Regions from separate parts of the Rhodococcus sp. 1R11 genome, predicted to be linked through region 2. Evidence: riboswitches for the same ligand, from Rfam matches in the RefSeq annotation. Region 2 holds a riboswitch; the other holds the start of a gene.
The links. Region 2 has a riboswitch for cyclic di-AMP ahead of E4P29_RS18490 (transglycosylase family protein). Riboswitches for the same ligand answer to the same signal wherever they lie in the genome.

Region 1: another riboswitch for cyclic di-AMP. It lies ahead of E4P29_RS05050 (C40 family peptidase); the one in region 2 lies ahead of E4P29_RS18490 (transglycosylase family protein).

The regions. Positions count from the first base shown of each region.
Region 1 is NZ_SPNG01000002.1:379,198-385,989, reverse strand. It holds gene E4P29_RS05060 (hypothetical protein) at 40-1,422, opposite strand; gene E4P29_RS05055 (NlpC/P60 family protein) at 1,452-2,435, opposite strand; gene E4P29_RS05050 (C40 family peptidase) at 2,826-3,380, opposite strand; cyclic di-AMP (ydaO/yuaA leader) riboswitch at 3,399-3,559, opposite strand; gene E4P29_RS05045 (hypothetical protein) at 3,675-3,956, opposite strand; gene E4P29_RS05040 (DEDD exonuclease domain-containing protein) at 4,126-5,841, shown strand; gene E4P29_RS05035 (Lrp/AsnC ligand binding domain-containing protein) at 5,933-6,208, shown strand; gene trpD (anthranilate phosphoribosyltransferase) at 6,219-6,792, opposite strand, start outside.
Region 2 is NZ_SPNG01000010.1:207,811-214,602, forward strand. It holds gene E4P29_RS18450 (DUF3027 domain-containing protein) at 1-729, opposite strand, end outside; gene E4P29_RS18455 (glutaminyl-peptide cyclotransferase) at 762-1,619, shown strand; gene E4P29_RS18460 (MFS transporter) at 1,624-3,327, shown strand; gene E4P29_RS18465 (DUF2771 domain-containing protein) at 3,324-3,836, shown strand; gene E4P29_RS18470 (cold-shock protein) at 3,840-4,256, opposite strand; gene E4P29_RS18475 (hypothetical protein) at 4,448-4,666, shown strand; gene E4P29_RS18480 (YccF domain-containing protein) at 4,670-5,044, shown strand; cyclic di-AMP (ydaO/yuaA leader) riboswitch at 5,315-5,523, shown strand; gene E4P29_RS18490 (transglycosylase family protein) at 5,532-6,143, shown strand; gene E4P29_RS18495 (hypothetical protein) at 6,223-6,411, opposite strand; gene E4P29_RS18500 (helicase-associated domain-containing protein) at 6,473-6,792, shown strand, end outside.

The DNA.
Region 1 (6,792 bases), on a different contig from region 2:
CCGATCGGACAGCTCGTGTCGACGACGGGGACACAAGCGTCAGCGTGACCGAGCGGCCACCCAGCTGCCCCACTCCGCGACGAACTGGGTTCGGCTCAGACTCAGGACCGAGGTGATCGCTGCATCGACGACTCCGCCCGACCCGCGTTCGGACGCCAACGCCTCGTACAACCTGCGCAACACCAACTCGCCGAATCGGTCTGCCACGAACGCGAAGACCGACCAGGCGGACTCGTAGGCCACGTTCGAGCGGGTGCCGCCGGCACCGAAATCCTCGTCCTTGGGCAGCACGGTCGGCGGGCCGCCGGCAGCCACGATCGACGCCAGAGTAGGTGCGAGCTGCCGAAAGTCGGCACCCGAACTGCGATACCCGGAGTAGTCGGCGAACCCCTCCGCCACCCACAACGCGGTGCCTTCCGCCGTCTTCGCCCGCGTCGCCACATGAGTCAACTCGTGCCGAAGCACCGAACGAAGAGTGAACGGAGTCAGCCTCGACGCGGCATCGGGACCGAACACCACCCGCTGACCCGCCGGACGCGACCCGCCGGCTACCGCGTCGGACACGGTCACCGCTGCCACGTCCGTCGACGGCGAGGAACCCGTCGATTCGTCGAACTCCTCGGCCGTCGAACTGACGAACACCAGTCCGTCCCGAGCCCAGTCGGCCCCCCAGAAGTCGGTGACCGCAGCGGTCGCCGCGGGCAGCTCGGCGGCCACATCCGAAACGAACTGCTGACGGTCGGGATGTCCCAACACCACCGACGTGCCGGCTGCAGTGGCGACCGAGCGCACCGTCAACGGCCCGAAATCCCACGGCCCGCGCCAGGTGTGGCGACGGTAGGCCGGCAGGTCGGCATCGTCGACCAGTCGCCACTGGCCGTCGCGTTCGGCGACCACCAGCGAGACCGGCCGACGCGTCGGCGATACGTCCGGGCCTTGCACGGCATAACGCAGGTACACCGGCGGAGCCCAGACATCGGTGGCATCGAGCTGCTCGGCGATCGACGACGGCACGGGGGTCTCGGGCTCGTCGCCGATCTCGTAGCCGAAGTCCGAAAAAGGGACACTCGCAACGACGGTCGCCCGGCGTACCTGCGCATCCACGAACGTCGGATCTGCCAGCGGATCCATCAACCCACGCAGCATCGATTCGTCACCGGAACGGACGGCAGACGCCCAGCGCTCGAGCAGCTCTGTGACTTCGGCGCGGCGCTGCTCGTCGTAGGTGGGCGGATTCTGCGCCGCCGACCGATCGGACGAAGTCGCTGCGCTCGAGGTCTCCGCTGCCGATGCGGGACCGTCGTGACGGTAAACCAGCAGCAGCGTCGACGCCACCGCAAGAACGACCAGGACTGCCAGCCATCGCGCCCGCCGCGACGCGGTGAGCGCGTGGACGACGGACGGCCGTTCCGTACCGCTCATTCAGGCGTCAGTCGTCGATCCGGGCAGACTCAGTATCGACGGGCCCCGTAGTACGGGAACGACGCCATCGATTGCACCTTCACCGGTACCCCGAAGGTGGAGGCATGCAGGACATTGCCGTTACCGGCGTAGATACCGACGTGTGATGCGTCCGGGTAGAACAGAACGACGTCTCCCGGCTGCAGATCCTTCTGATCGACGGGAGTTCCGCCGGCAGCCTGAGCCTGACTCGACCGCGGCAACGTCTTTCCGACCTGTTTGTAGGCCCACACGACCAACCCTGAGCAGTCGAAACCATCGGGGCCGGTTGCTCCCCAGACGTACGGCTTACCGATCTGTGTGAGACCGGCCTGCAACGCACTAGCACCGGAGCCCGGCGTCAAATTCTTCAGAATCGTCGACGGGTCGAAACCTTCCGGAAGCGCTGATCCCGCGAGGGCCAACTGCTCGGACGAGGAGAGCGCGCTGTACGCGGCCATGACCTCGGCGATCTGGCCCTGCAGTTCACTCTGCTTTGCCTGCAGATCGTCGCTGACTGCTTTCGCTTGCTCGGCGGCGATTCTGGCCTGTTCTGCGGCGGTCGCCGCGGCCTGCTCTGCCGCGGATGCATCCGCGCTGGCCTGCTGGAACTGGGCGACCTGACCGGCTGTCTCGGCGGAGATGACGTCGAGGGCCGACATCTGATCGAGCAACTGTTGGGGAGAGTCACTGACCATGACCGCGAACAACCGGTTGGTGCGAGCGCCCTGATAGTTGACGTTGGCCACCTTGTCCATGGCGGGTTTGAGCTGGGCGAGCTGCGACTGGGCGGCGTCGAGGGCCGCCCGGCTGGCATCGACGGCGGTCTGCGCATCGAGCTGCTCTCGAGCCCGAGCGTCCAGATCCATCTGCGCGTTGTGCAGCGACTCGTTGGTCTGTTCCGATTCCCGAGACAGCTCTGCCAGCTTCGCCTGCGCGTCGGAAGCCGAACCGAAGCCCGGATCGGCGGTCGCCGTCGTGATCGGCACCACCATGATGCACGCGGCTGCAACGGCTGTGGTCACCGAGCTACCTACTAGCCGTAGAACTCGGGTGGTTCTCGATATCGCCACGGAAAGCGACTCTCCGTCCTGACATATGCCATTCCAGCTGGAGTGGCGGTTGGAAAAAGTGACCGGAACCGAACGATACCCATGCTCAGCTGGGCGCGGACGTGAACACGGTCCGAAATCGACGCAGTCTGCACGTGACAGATCACAAACCAAACGTCGTAGAGGTCTCGATCAGATTACGAACCGGGCGCTCCGCTGTCCACCGTACCGGCGTGTCGCCCGGAAAGCGTCCCTGGAAACGACAACAGGGCCGAACCGTCGAAACGGATCGACCCTGTCGGTCGGTTCACAACTTCGGTCGGAGCGCTCGGCTCAGTAGCGTCGAGCGCCGTCGAACGGCATCGATGCCAGCGGAGCGACCTTGACCGGCACTCCGGACGTCGATGCGTGGACGACGTTGCCGTCGCCGACGTAGATACCGGAGTGCGAGCCGCCGTAGAACGACACCACGTCGCCCGGAATCAAGCTGTCCCGCGAGACCGGCGTGCCGGCAGCGGCCTGGTCGTAGCTCGTCCGCGGGAGGCTGATGCCGGCCTGCTTGTAGGCCCACTGGACCAGTCCGGAGCAGTCGAACGAGTCGGGGCCCGATGCGCCGTACACGTACGGAGCGCCGATCTTGGACTCCGCAGCCTGGACGGCCTTGGCAGCCGGGGTGACCTGCGGGGCAAGGGGTGCACCCGGAGCGGGCATGCCCGGAATGTTGAGGGGAGGGAGACCCGGGATGTCAGGAATCTCGAAGGTTCCGACGCCGGGGATGGTGACAGGGGCCGCCATTGCCGGTGCAGCGGGGAGAATCACCACGCCTGCCGTGAGCGCTCCGGCTACGAGAGCTCGCCGCAATGTTCGGTTGGAAAGTTGTGACGCCACGAAAGATGGTGCTCCGTTTCTTCCACTCGTCCGCCGACCGAGTTAGCTGACGGGTTCGGGCTGGGAAGAGCAGCCCTACCCACCGGCCACCATCGGCGACTCGGCGGGATTCACCCCAGTAGATATCGGGTTCCCGGTACGAACACTCTCGCGAGTGAACGATTAGGCGGTGACTTGCGATGCCACTCCGGTTTGGACTGGCAAGACTCCGCAAGGTCTCAGGAAGGTTACGAAATGGCATACCCCTGTGTCGACCCCAACGCGCCGAACGGACCGAATTCGGTCGTGTTCTCGCTACCCGGCACGTTGATCACCCGGTGTGTCACGAGTCGATAACAGGGGAACATCCGCGGTGCCGTCGTCGTCCACGACGAGCTTGAGCGCGGGCACCATACCGACCTCTGCGAGCACCCCCATGGCACCCAGTTCTTCCTGCTCGAGGGTGATTCGAGACGGCGGACCGACCCATTGCCCATCCGATCTCGCCGGCATACCGGGAGCCCCCAGAAGCACCGTCACAACGCAGTCGGCACAGGCGATGTCACGGACCAGGCAGTCACTGCAGTCGATGATCATTGTGATCCTTGTCTCTTTGTCGGGTCGGACGGTGTAATCGGCCGATCGAGCGAAAGATAGCGTTCGCCACCGACAGGTTCCGCGACCCGACGGTCGGCATCGACCGACACGATGACGTCCGACGCCGTGTTCGGCGTTCTTGTCGGAGGTCGGCCCTAACGTCGTCGCAGTGAGCCTGCCGATCCAGCTGACGTTCGACGAACTCGACACCCCGCTTCACGCCACCACGTTCGTCGTCGTCGACCTCGAAACCACCGGCGGCAGCGCAGACACAGAGGCAATCACCGAAATCGGGGCCGTCAAGGTCAGGGGCGGCGAGATCATCGGCGAGTTCGCTACCCTCGTCGACCCGGGCAGATCGATCCCGCCGTACATCGTCGAGTTGACCGGCATCACGACGGCGATGCTGATCGGGGCGCCCCGCATCGAACGCGTCCTTCCCGGCTTTCTCGAGTTCGCTCGCGGATCGGTACTGGTGGCACACAACGCCGGATTCGATACAGGATTCCTCAAGGCCGCAGCGAGTCGACTCGACATCGCCTGGCCCCGCTTCCAGGTGCTCTGCACGGTCAAACTCGCCCGGCGAGTGCTCACGCGCGACGAGGCTCCCTCGGTGAAACTGTCGGCCCTGTCGACTCTGTTCAGGTCCAGCACTCGGCCGACTCACCGGGCATTGGACGACGCACGTGCCACGGTGGATGTGTTGCACGGCCTGATCGAGCGGGTAGGCAACCAGGGCGTGCACAGCTACGCGGAACTGGTCGACTACCTCCCTGCGGTGTCGGCGGGGCAACGAGCCAAACGCGGTCTGGCCGCCCACCTACCCGATACACCCGGTGTCTACCTCTTCCGAGGACCATCGGACGAGGTCCTGTACGTGGGCACCTCGAACAACCTCAAGCGTCGGGTGCGCAACTACTTCACCGGTTCCGAGACCCGTGGGCGAATGAAGGAGATGGTCTCGCTCGCCACACGCGTGGACCACGTCGAATGCGCGCATGCACTCGAGGCCGGAGTCCGCGAATTACGGCTGCTCTCGGCTCACGTCCCGCCCTACAACCGCCGATCGAAGTTTCCTCGCAAAGGGTGGTGGGTCACCCTCACCGACGAAGCGTTTCCCCGACTGTCGATCGTGCGAACTCCCGCACCGAACAGCCTCGGACCTTTCGCTGTTCGGGCGGACGCGGCGGAGGCCTCCGCTCTTGCAGCGGAGTTCTGTCGGCTTCGTACGTGTACCCGCCGTTTGGGCCGCTCGGTTCGACACGGTGACGCGTGCACCGCAACGGACGTGGGTGGTTGCCCAGCGGCGTTCTCCGGGCTCCTGACGGCCGAGCAGTACTCGGGTGCCCCGGCGAAATTTCTCGCCTTCGTGTGTGGACACGACGACGAGCTGCTGTTCGCGATGCGACGCCGCGTCGCCGAACTCGCCGACCGCGAACTGTTCGAGACGGCCGCGCGTCTCCGCGATCGAATCGCAGTGACGGTGAACGTGCTCCGCAGGATGCACCGGGCGGCTGCGGTTGCGGCAATCGCCGAGCTCGTGGCGGCCAGGCGGACGGCCGACGGTGGTTGGGAGCTGATGGTGGTGCGCTTCGGCCGCTTGGCCGGGGCGGCCGTCGCGCCGAGAGGGGTGCACCCGATGCCCGTCGTCGATGCGATCACGGCGTCGGCGGAGACGGTGTTGCCCGACGCGACGCCACTTCGCGGTGCGCCGCCGGAAGAGGTGGGCCTGATCGCGTCGTGGCTCCACACGGACGGAGTGCGCATCGTTCGCACCAGCAGTGGCTACTGCAGCCCTGCTCGGTCTGCGGGTTCGTGGGAGGAGTGGTGTCGGACGGCCCGAGAAGCAACGCGACAGGAGTGGAGCCCGCGGAACGACCGATGAGGCAGGAGTGGAGCCCGCGGAGCAACTAGTGTTGTCTCGGTTGGGTCGAGCTCGCGTCGTGTGTGGGCCCGGAGATTCGTGAGGAGCACAGATGATCAATGCCATCGTCTTGATCGACGCCGAGGCCGATCTGATTCCGGAGGCGGCGCAGGCCGTTGCCGATGTGGACGGCGTATCGGAGGTGTATTCGTGCGCCGGTGACGTCGATCTGATTGCCATCGTCAAGGTGCGTGATCATGCGTCGATAGCCGAGGTCATCACCAAGCACATCAATCGTGTCCGCGGTGTTCGCAGTACGACGACTCATATTGCGTTTCAGTCGTATTCGAGTGCCGACGTCGATGCAGGATTCTCGATCGGCGAGTAATCGGTGTGATTCAGTCGGCCAGCGCGGTAGTGCAGCGCGCCCAATCGGCAAGCAGGCGGGCCGCGGAACCGTTGTCGACAACCGTTGCCGCAGTTGCCAATCCGGCTTCGATTCGCTCGTGCAGGTTTCCCGACACTCCTCGATGCGCGGCCATAGCTGCGGCGGCGTTGAGTAGCACGGCGTCACGGACGGGTCCGTGTTCGCCGGCGAACACGCGATGCGCCACTGCCGCATTGAATTCCGCGTCCCCGCCTCGGAGGGCCTCGATGGGCGCACGAGCAATTCCGTAGTCGACCGGGTCGATCGAGTCGACGGTGACGGTCCCGTCGGACACCACGTGCACGGTGGTCGTGGTGGACAGGGTGATTTCGTCGAGGCCGTCGTCACCGCGCACGACGAGAACCGAACTGCCGCGTCGAGCGAACACGCCGGCGACGACAGGCACCAGATTCTCGAATGCGCAGCCGATCAGTCCAGCGCGTGGGCGGCCGGGGTTCGTCAGTGGGCCCAGCACGTTGAAGATCGTCGGAATGCCGATCTCCTTGCGCGCCGGACCAGAGAACCGAAGTGCCGGGTGATGGATC
Region 2 (6,792 bases):
CTCGAACTGCGGCGAGCCCGCTCCGGTGGGCAGCTCGGTATCGGAGTGCGCGCCGCAACCGTATTCGGCGTGCACCACATGACCGTCGGCGGCGAACTCGTTGCCGCACACTCCGAATGCCGCGGAGAGCGATCCTGCGAGGGGTAGGTAGAAACCGCAGAGTCCGCACGTCGACGGCGCGGCCTTGGCCATCTCGCTATCGGGGCCGAACTCGCCGTCGTGCCATCGTTCGGCGGCAGCAAGCCGTCCTTCGAGGCTGGTGACCTGCGTGCGGCCCAGGCCGATCTCACCGGCCACCTCGTCTATGGCGGGGTCACCGGACGCGACGTATCCCGGCACCAATCGCGGGTCGTCTCGACGTGGAGAGAGCAGATCGCCCGGACCGAGATCGCCGGGTCGGATGCGCTCGTCCCAGGGCACCCAGGACGGCGCCACGAGAGCGTCGGGACCGGGCAGCAACACGAGTTCGCTGACCGTGGCGTGATCGGCATCGTCGGGAGCAGCGACCACAACGGCCCACTGCCATCCGCGATAACCGTCGAGATCGCTGGCGAAGCGGTGGGTGGCGGCACTGTCGTCCTCCACGGTCACGCCGAGATACTCGCCGACACCGCCCTCTCCCAGCTCGAGCAGAGCCTGCCGCGCGAGGTCCACGGCATCGGCCAAGACGGGGCGGATGGATCCGAGCTCTGGAGAAGATACGAAACTCACACATTCAGTTTGCCGCATCAACTCGGTGACGCCCAGTTCGGGCTGCCATCATGGGTGCAATGACCGTCCGCGCTCGTACCTTCGCCGCACTCGTGACGTCCCTGTTGACGGTCACTGCTTGCTCCTCGACGTCGGGTCCAGGCGACTCGGCCCCGGTCACGTCGGACTCGGTACCCACGCTGGGCGCGGAGGTTCTCCGTTCCTACGACCGCGGCGACGACGCCTTCACTCAGGGATTCGAGGTCGACGGCGACGTGCTGTACGAGGGCACCGGGCTGGAGGGCTCCTCCTTCGTCCGCCGTACGTCACTCGAGAACATGACCGAGCTGGGGCGGGTCGACCTGCCGTCCGACCTGTTCGGCGAGGGCATCACCGTCGACGGCGACACCCTGTGGCAGATCACCTGGCAAGACGGAGTCGCCGTCGCCCGCGACCGAGACACCCTGGCCGAACAGCGCCGAGTGAACTACGACGGCGAAGGATGGGGGCTGTGCACGCAGGGTGGAGGAACGCCGGACAACCGGCTCGTCATGAGCGACGGCACGTCCACCCTGACCTTCCGTGACCCCACATCCTTCGACGCCGTGAACACCGTCGACGTCACACTCGACGGCAATCCGGTGGAGAGGCTGAACGAGCTCGAATGCGCCGAGGACGGCTCGATCTACGCCAACGTCTGGCAAACCTTCGACATCATGCGCATCGACCCCACCACCGGCCGCGTCACCGCCGTCATCGACGGCAAGCCGCTGTGGGATTCGATGACGGCCACCGAGCGAAACGGAGCCGACGTCTTCAACGGCATCGCCCAGATCCCCGGCACCGACAGATTTCTGGTGACCGGCAAATTCTGGCCCAAGATCTTCGAGGTGCGATTCACCGATCCCGCGGCCGTAGGACAGAATTGACGCCGTGACCGATCCGCGACTCCCCCACCCCACGCCAGGTGCGGAAAACTCGGGCGCTGGCACAGAAACCGGTCACTCAACCGCTGATGAACAGAGCTCGGAGCATCCCGGTTTCGTCAACTACCCACCGGCCGACCCCAGCGCCGCCGGCCATGTTCCGAGCCGCCGCCAACCGTTGCCGCCGCTGCACCCGGCGCGCACTCAGCAGATCACTGCGGCGCGGGGCCGAACCGGCGGGCGTAAGCCACCACCGATGCCCAAGAAGCTCACGGTCACCCGCGTCGCGGCGATGCGTGGGCGGGAGCTGACCGGCAAGGGCATCGCCTCGTTCCAGCGGGCCGCCAAAGCGGACGGGGCCGACAAATCCGGGTTGACTGCACTGACCTACGCGACGATGGCGAACTTCGCGTCCGACGCGGCCCTGGCGATCGCATTGGCCAACACCCTGTTCTTCTCTGCGGCTACCGGTGAGGACAAGACGAAGGTCGCGCTGTACCTGGTCATCACCATCGCGCCGTTCGCGCTGATCGCGCCGCTGATCGGCCCGTTGCTCGACCGGTTGCAGCACGGTCGACGCATCGCGCTGGCCACCTCGTTCGGCCTGCGTACCGTGCTGGCGGTGGTGTTGGTGTTCAACTTCGACAGTTGGGTGCTCTATCCAGCGGCACTGGGCATGCTCGTCCTGAGCAAATCGTTTGCGGTACTCAAGAGCGCGGTGACGCCGCGGGTGCTGCCACCGGAGATCGACCTCGTCCGCGTCAACTCCAGGCTCACCGTCTTCGGCCTGCTCGGGGGCACCATCGCCGCAGGGGCTGTTGCCGGCGGTATCGCCTTCGTCGCCGATTCTCCCGGTGCGCTGTGGTTCGTCGCCGCGATTACCGTGCTCGGCGCATACCTGAGCATGCGCATCCCGTCCTGGGTGGAAGTGACCGAGGGCGAGGTTCCGGCCACCCTCGGCTATCACGCCGACCAGCATCACGGCAGCGACTACCCCGGCAGCGGTGCCCCGACCGAGAATCTGAAGCGCACGCCGCCGCCGGCCACCGCCGCCAAGAACCGCAGGCAGCCGCTGGGCCGGGCGGTGATCGTCGGACTCTGGGGCAACGGCACGATCAGAATTCTCACCGGATTCCTGACGCTGTACATCGCGTTCGTCGCCAAATCACGCACCGAACACGAGCCGCTCCAGCAGGCCGCGATGCTCGGACTGGTCGGAGCCGCCGCCGGTCTCGGCAACTTCGCCGGCAACGCACTCGGAGCCAGGATCAAGCTCGGCCGACCGTCGGTGGTCGTTCTGCGGTGCACACTCGCGGTGACTGTCGTCGCCGTCGTCGCAGCCGTCACGGACAGTTTGCTCACCGCTGCCGTGGCCGCCCTGGTCGCGTCGAGCGCGAGCGCGTTGGCCAAGGTCTCGCTCGACGCGTCCCTGCAGTCCGACCTGCCTCCGGAGTCCATTGCGTCCGGATTCGGCCGCTCGGAAACCGTAATGCAGCTGTGCTGGGTTCTCGGCGGGACCCTCGGGGTGTTGCTTCCCACCGAGTACTGGCTCGGTTTCACGGTGGTGTCGGTGTTGCTTACGATCGGGCTCGTGCAGACCTTCCTGACGTACCGCGGCAGATCGTTGCTACCCGGGTTCGGCGGCAACCGCCCCGACCATGTCGAACAAGAAATGTCCGACAGCTCCTACGGCGAAAACGTGACCAAGTGAACCTGGCTCCCCGCACCAAGAAGATCGGGTCGCTGATCGCCGCCGGCCTGTTCGTCATCGCCGTCGCGTTCGTCGGTGTGCTCGCCGTCCTGATCGGCAGAGCGCCCGACAAGGAACCGGTCGTCACCGCGTACGCCAACGGTCGAGCCGTTCAGGTCGAGCCCTACCTGTACTGCGCCGTGAGCGACCCGCTGTGCACCAACGTCGGCGAGACCGCCGAAATCCAGGTGGGATCGGCTCCGACGGTGCAGCTGTCGATGCCCGAGGCCGTCTACTCCGCGCCGTGGGAACTGGCGCTGGTGTACGGCGACGACAGCGGGACGGGCGTGGAGAACAGCCAGTTCAATCAGCCGGGAACCCGGCTGAGCGTCACCGTCCCGACGACGGACGACAGCGGCCGGACGTTGCTCGGCATCGAGGTTCGCCTACCCACGGGAATCATCGATACCGACACCAATACCGAGAGCTTCGTCAGCCACGCGATCTGGTCCATCGGCACGCGGCCGTAACGATCAGCTGTCGAGCTCGCGAGCGACGGCGCGGACCACCTCGGAGATGCGCTGAGCAATCTTGCGGTCCGGGTACTTACCCTTGCGCAGTTCCGGCTGCACCGTCGCTTCGAGCAACGTGATCATGTCCTCGACCATGCCGTGCAGTTCGTCGGGAGTGTGCTTGCGCTCCACGGGCTCGCGGCGGGTGCTGCCGCTGTTCTGGCGAATCGACGGGGCAGGCTCGAGAACCTTCAGGCTCAGTGCCTGCGGGCCACGACGGCCTGCGGCCATGCCGAATTCGACGCGCTGGCCGGCTTTGAGGCCGTCGACGCCCTCGGGCAGCGCTGACGAACGCACATACACGTCCTCGCCTTCCTCCTGCGAGAGGAATCCGAATCCCTTGTCGACGTCGTACCACTTCACCTTGCCGGTCGGCACTGAGCTCACCCGTTCATCTGTTGCTGTGTTTGGTTTCGTATCCGCACGCCCCGATGTCGGGACCTTGCGGTGTGCACAAGTTTCGCGCCCCACGAAAACGCAGGACGCGAATACGCCAGTCTAGCGCGCAGGCCCCGAATAGGGCATTCCGGTTTTTCGCACGAGACAACGCCGCGCACTACCGTGGTGGTGTGGACTCATCAACTCGCAAGCGAAGTACTGCACTGCTGCGCATCGCGCTGGTGCTGTTCGCGATCGGCCTCGTTGCCATCGTCGCGATCCTGTTCTTCCCGGTCTTCTCCGACGCCAAGCCGCCACTGAGCCTGTACCTGACGGCGATGTTCTCGGCACCCGCTGGATTCGTGCTCGCTCTGGTGTACACGCTGCTCTCGGGCAGACGGGCGCGGTAGACCGTGCGATTGCTCTTGAACGTCATCTGGCTCGTGTTCGGTGGACTGTGGCTCGCACTAGGCTACTTCTTCGCGGGACTCCTGCTGTGCATCCTGATCGTGACCATTCCGTTCGGGATCGCATCGTTCCGCATCGGCGTCTACGCCCTGTGGCCGTTCGGGTCGACGATCGTCGACAAGCCCGGGGCGGGTTCGGGTGCTCTTGTGGGTAACGTGCTGTGGCTCGTCCTCGCCGGGTGGTGGCTGGCGCTGACACATGTCGTCACCGCCATCGCGATGGCCATCACGATCATCGGTATTCCGCTGGCGATCGCGAACCTCAAATTGATCCCGGTCTCGCTGATGCCGCTCGGGAAAGACATCGTTGCGGTTCGGTGACGTTTCGAGACCCCGTCGGTCGATGTGACTTCCATCACATCACGCTTGTGTAACAGACAGGCAACAGCACGGGGTCAGTCACCGAGAACGGCCACTAGCTGGGCCTACTCGAGCGACCCGAATCCGACTGTCGAGACGGGCGCCGGCACACGGATAAATCGACAGTTACCAAATAGTGACGTAACCCGGGAATTTCAGTACGGTCAGCAGCGGCCGGAAAGTTCGGCCGAATTCCGGCCCGCAGCGCCAAACCTCGTCCCGCGGGAACCGGAACAACCCTCGACGATCACCCAGGGGACGAGGACGGGGGACCCACGTCCTCCACGGACAACCGGGAACTTGTAGCGACTCACGAAGCCGCACCGAGTTCCCTTGGGGTGAAGCCCAATTGCCCATTCGACATGAATGAGCGAGACGGCCGGGCTACCTCTCAGCCCGAACCCGACAGCTGACCTCGCAGGCGCGTGTGGAGAGGATTTCAACTCGTATGAGCGGACGTCATCGCAAGCCGAGCACCACTGGCAAGACCGTCGCAAAGGTGGCCGTCACCGGTGCCATCATGGGCACCGCAGGCATCGCCTTCACCGGCACCGCCAACGCGGCACCGGATTCCGACTGGGATCGCCTTGCACAGTGTGAAGCAGGCGGCAACTGGGGCATCAACACCGGAAACGGCTTCCAGGGCGGATTGCAGTTCTCCCCCAGCACCTGGAACGCACACGGTGGACAGCAGTACGCGGCAACGGCCAACCAGGCCAGCCGTGAAGAGCAGATCGCAGTCGCCGAGAAGGTTCTCGACTCGCAGGGCTGGGGCGCATGGCCCTCCTGCTCCTCGAGCCTCGGTCTGAGCAGCGCACCCACCGAGCGCAGCGTTCCGGTCACCCCCAAGGCACCGGAAGTTCCCGCCCTCCCCGACCTGACGTCGATCCCGTCGATCGATGCATCGACCGAGGTCGTCAACGGCATCGTCACCGCCGTCCAGAACATCACCAACGATCCCCAGATCGCGTCGTTCGTCCAGAACGCCGCTCAGGGAATCCAGCTCGATCCGCAGGTCGTCAGCTTCTACCAGGCGAACAAGGCGTTCCTGCCCCAGTAGGCAAGAACCGGCCGCCATACGAGAAAAGCCCCCGACATCGTCACGATGTCGGGGGCTTTCTCGTGGTCGAGTGCCGTTGTCAGCGATTGACGACGGTCACCGGATGGGCGTAGGGCAGGTCTTCGACGGGCAGCGGGAACTCGGTGTCCTCACCGAAGGGCGACAAGCCACCCGATCGAGCGGACGAGAGTTCGGTCACCGCGTGGTCACCGCGAGCGGTTTCCGGCCAGCCTGGATCGACATAGGGCTTCTTCGACTTGTTCACCATGGGCCCATTTTGACACCTGCCCTGCGGCGAGCACCAGCCCAGGTCTCTAATCTGATAGACGATGACCGACACGACTGCGCCCCGACACACCGACATGCCTCCCGATCTGCCTCAGTGGATCGCAGCTCGCACCGACGCGGAGCTGATCAAGGCCATGTCGTTGCGTCCGGATCTGACTGCGCCGCCGCCCGCCTCGCTGGCAGTGCTGGCCGGCCGGGCCGAGCAACGCCGGTCGATCCTGCACACTGCGGACACCCTCGACACCCTGGCCCTGACCGTGCTCGAGATCCTGGCCATCGAAGAGGCCTACGAGCGTCCGGTCACCAGAGCCACGCTCCTGTCCGTCGTCGCCAAACGCGCCCCGGCCAAGGCCGTGGACAA